One region of the Serratia sp. A07 genome, then DNA from elsewhere that is predicted to be linked to it. Evidence: predicted binding sites of a transcription regulator. Region 1 holds the regulator's gene; the other holds the start of a gene.
The links. The regulator PurR, encoded in region 1, represses purine synthesis genes. The targets are predictions, from matches to a motif close to CANGCAAACGTTTGCNTG.
Positions count from the first base shown of each region.

Region 2: the regulator PurR is predicted to act here: its motif matches at 1,291-1,308, upstream of AC4PR2_RS19500 (NCS2 family permease).

Region 1 covers NZ_JBZXDO010000006.1:144,042-146,448, forward strand. Annotated here, with positions in the region: gene sodB (superoxide dismutase [Fe]) at 1-118, shown strand, start outside; gene cydH (cytochrome bd-I oxidase subunit CydH) at 180-269, opposite strand; gene purR (HTH-type transcriptional repressor PurR) at 594-1,619, shown strand; gene punR (DNA-binding transcriptional activator PunR) at 1,616-2,407, opposite strand, start outside.
Region 2 covers NZ_JBZXDO010000022.1:78,920-81,326, forward strand. Annotated here, with positions in the region: gene AC4PR2_RS19490 (glutathione S-transferase family protein) at 1-660, shown strand, start outside; gene AC4PR2_RS19495 (VOC family protein) at 708-1,115, shown strand; gene AC4PR2_RS19500 (NCS2 family permease) at 1,448-2,407, shown strand, end outside.

The sequences.
Region 1 (2,407 bases):
GACCGTTGACGTATGGGAACACGCGTATTACATCGATTACCGCAATGCGCGTCCAAAATACCTGGAAAACTTCTGGGCGTTGGTCAACTGGACCTTCGCAGCGGAAAACCTGGCGTAAGCGCAGGTTCTGAGGTGATAAGGCGCAGCCAAGCTGCGCCTTTTTTATAACCGGGGGTAAATCAGTTCAACGCGGCAACGAAGCTGAAAGCGATAATGACCGCCAATGCGCAGACGGTGGTGAACAGCGACATCTTCAATTCGGTATCCATGACAACTCCTTTAAAATGGGCTTTCCTAAGCATAAAAGGCGCACAATTAGTACGTCAAATCATTTTCCCACAGTTCGCCGATTAAATCTTGTTATCATTTCCCGGTTTATAATCTCGATTACCTCTTCCACTTTTGTTCAATATGCGACAAAATTCGCAGTTCACAACTGCGTACCGGCATCCATGCCCCTCCTGATTAAGCGCTGAAGACTTCAACACACTAAAAACTCAGTTTTCGCTTCTCTGGAGAAGGATCTACGTAGGCAAACGATTAACATCACACTTACATGCTGTAAACATGTGAGTTCAGGAGTCATTCCTTACATGGCAACGATTAAAGATGTGGCCAAACGCGCGGGCGTTTCCACCACCACCGTTTCGCACGTCATCAATAAGACTCGTTTCGTCGCCGAAGAGACCAAAGCGGCCGTGTGGGCCGCCATCAAAGAACTGCACTACTCGCCGAGCGCCGTGGCGCGCAGCCTGAAAGTCAATCACACCAAGTCGATCGGCCTGCTGGCCACCTCGAGCGAAGCGCCCTACTTTGCCGAAGTGATCGAGGCGGTGGAAAACAGCTGCTACAGCAAAGGCTACACCCTGATCCTGTGCAACTCGCACAACAATCTCGACAAGCAGCGCGCCTACCTGGCGATGCTGGCGCAAAAGCGCGTCGACGGCCTGCTGGTCATGTGCTCCGAGTACCCCGATCAGCTGCTGGGCATGCTGGAAGACTACCGCAACATCCCGATGGTGGTGATGGACTGGGGCGCCGCGCGCGGCGACTTCACCGACACCATCATCGATAACGCGTTCGAAGGCGGCTATCTGGCCGGCCGTTACCTGATCGAGCGCGGCCACCGCGATATCGGCGCCATTCCGGGCCAGCTGTCGCGCAATACCGGCGGCGGCCGTCACCAGGGCTTTATGAAGGCGCTGCAGGAAGCGCATATCGACATTCGCGAAGAGTGGATCGTCCAGGGTGACTTCGAGCCGGAGTCCGGCTACAAGGCGATGCACCAAATCCTGTCGCAAAAGCAGCGGCCGACCGCGGTATTCTGCGGCGGCGACATCATGGCGATGGGCGCCATCTGCGCCGCCGACGAGCTGGGGCTGCGGGTGCCGCAGGATATTTCCGTGATCGGCTACGACAACGTGCGCAACGCCCGCTACTTCACCCCGGCGCTGACCACCATTCACCAGCCTAAAGAACGCCTGGGCGAAATGGCCTTCACCATGCTGCTGGATCGCATCATCAGCAAACGCGAAGAGTCGCAGGTGATCGAAGTGCATCCGAAGCTGATTGAACGCCGCTCGGTCGCCGACGGCCCGTTCATCGACTACCGCCGCTAATCCCCCGCGCCGGAAGCCTGCGCGGCTTCCGGTTCCGCCTCGCTCAGCCACTCCTGGTTCAGCGTCTCCCCATCGCCCAGATACGCCAGCAGCCAGCTCATCGCCGGTGAGGGTTTATCCTGCTGCCAGGTCAGGCAGCAAGGGCTGGCGGGAAACGGCTGCTGCAGCTGCAACGCCTTCAGCTCACCGCGCTGCACCCGCGGCAGCGCCCGATGTGCCGGCATCATGCCGACGCACAGCCCGGCGCACAAACAGTCGAGCGCCGAAGTCCAGTCCGGCACCACCAGCCGCCGCTGGTTATCCAGCGTCCAGGTGACGCGCTTGGGCAGATTGCGCGAGGTGTCCTCCAGGCAAAGCGAAGGGTACGGCCGCAGCTGATCGTCATTCAGCGGGCCTGTCAGTTGCGCCAGCGGGTGCTGCGGGCTGACCACGCACAGCCAGTTCATATAGCCCATGTCGCGGAAGGCGAAGCCGCCGCCGACCGGCACCGCACGGGTGGCGCCGATCGCCATGTCCGCCCTGCCGTCCACCAAGGCATCCCACACGCCGTTGAACACCTCGGGTTGCAGCATCAGTTCGACGTCGGGGAAATGACGGTAGAAATCCAGCACCAGTTGGCGGCTGCGCTGCGGTTTGACGATGATGTCCACCGCGATATTCAGCTGGCCGCGCCACCCGTTGGCCACCTGCTGACAGTGGCGGCGGGTGTCGAGCATTTTTTTGATAACAACTCGCGCATCTTTGATAAACAGCGCGCCGGCCGGCGTCAACTCCACATCGCGGTGACG
Region 2 (2,407 bases), on a different contig from region 1:
GTTCATCATCTCAATCACTCGCGGTCGCAGCGCATTCTGTGGTTTCTGGAAGAGCTGGGCGTGCCCTATCAGGTGCAACGCTACGAACGCGATCCGCAGACTATGCTGGCGCCGGCGGCGCTGAAAAAGATCCACCCGCTGGGCAAATCGCCGGTGATCGTCGACGGCGATCTGACGCTGGCGGAATCCGGCACCATCATCGAATACCTGCAGGAAGCCTATGACGCGCAAGGGATGTTCATGCCGACCGACTTCCACGCGCGCCAGCAATACCGCTACTGGCTGCACTACGCTGAAGGATCGCTGATGCCGCTGTTGGTGATGAAACTGGTGTTCAGCCGGCTCGGCCAGCCGCCGATCCCCTGGCTGCTGCGGCCGGTGGCCGGCGCGATCGGCAAGGGCGTGCAGCGCGAATATCTCGACAAGCAGATCGCGCCGCACTGCGAATTCCTCGAACAGCACCTGAACAAGGGCAGCTGGTTTGTCGGCAACGACTTCAGCGCGGCGGACATTCAGATGAGCTTCCCGCTGGAGGCGATGGCGGCGCGCGGCGCGTTGGATGATTGCCCGAAACTGCGCGGTTTTCTGCAGCGCATTCACGCCCGGCCCGCCTACCAGCGGGCGTTGGAGCAGGGCGGCCCTTACGACCTGCTGAGCTAAGCGGATGGGCTATACTCGATGGGGTCATTCTTCATCGGAGGTAGCCCATGGCTACGCAAATCTTCGTTAACCTGCCCGTCAGCGATCTGCCCGCCTCGATGGCGTTCTTCACCCACCTGGGTTTCACTTTCAATCCGCAATTCACCGATGACACCGCCGCGTGCATGGTGGTCAGCGACACGATTTACGTGATGTTGCTGACCCACGACAAATTCAGGATGTTTACCCCGAACCCGATCGGCGACGCCAAGCAGGCCACCGAAGTGCTGGTATGCCTGTCGCAACCCAGCCGGGCGGCGGTGGACGAACTGGTGCGTAAGGCGGTCGCCGGCGGCGGCAACACCTACCACCCGCCGCGGGACTACGGCGTGATGTACGGCCACGGTTTTCAGGATCTGGATGGCCATATCTGGGAATTGATGTATATGGATCCCGCTGCGGTGCAGACGCAATAACCCTGCCGCGACGGCGTTCGCCGGGGCGCCCGTCGCCCCGGTTTTATCGTACAGGCGTCATTCCCGCCGCTTTCTGCATAAATTGCCGCGATCTTTAGTTGATTAGACGCTATGGAAGGCAGGATAATCGTTTGCCTTGAATAAACCACCATAAATCACCCGTACCGCGCGCTGCGAGTTAAACGTTTGCCTTGGTGCGCATCGCCGTTGGCGCTGCGACAGAAGGGCAAGGATGCGGAACGTGACGTAAACGATTACGTGACGATCGGGCGCGGGCGAGATTACAGGCCTGCTGCGACGGGCCGATTCATGAAACACAGGGGAAGTAACCTATGTCGAACTCTCAAGCGAACCACGCCGAAAAACCAACCGGCGGGCTTGATGGCTATTTTAAAATTTCCGCGCGCGGCAGCAGCGTGCGCCAGGAGGTGGTGGCGGGGCTAACCACCTTCCTGGCGATGGTGTACTCGGTGATCGTGGTGCCGAGCATGCTGGGCAAAGCGGGCTTCCCGCCGGCGGCGGTGTTTGTCTCCACCTGCCTGGTGGCCGGGCTGGGCTCGCTGCTGATGGGGCTGTGGGCTAACCTGCCGATGGCGATCGGCTGTGCGATCTCGTTGACCGCCTTCACCGCCTTCAGCCTGGTGCTGGGCCAGCACATCAGCATTCCGGTGGCGCTGGGTGCGGTGTTCCTGATGGGCGTACTGTTTACCATTATCTCGGTCACCGGCATCCGCGCCTGGATCCTGCGCAACCTGCCGATGGGCGTGGCGCACGGCACCGGCATCGGTATCGGTCTGTTCCTGCTGCTGATCGCCGCCAACGGCGTCGGCCTGGTGGTGAAGAACCCGCTGGATGGCCTGCCGGTGGCGCTCGGCGCGTTCACCTCCTTCCCGGTGGTGATGACGCTGGTCGGCCTGGCGGTGATCTTCGGCCTGGAAAAACTGCGCGTGCCCGGCGGCATTTTGCTGGTGATCATCGCCATTTCCATCATCGGCTTGATCTTCGACCCGGCGGTGAAATACCAGGGGCTATTCGCCATGCCGAGCCTGGCGGACGCTGACGGCAAGTCGTTGATCTTCAGCCTGGATATCATGGGCGCATTGCAGCCGGTGGTGTTGCCGAGCGTGCTGGCGCTGGTGATGACCGCGGTGTTCGACGCCACCGGCACCATCCGCGCGGTGGCCGGGCAGGCCAACCTGCTGGATAAAGACGGGCAGATCATCAACGGCGGCAAGGCGCTGACCTCGGATTCCCTGAGCAGCATCTTCTCCGGCCTGGTGGGCGCCGCGCCC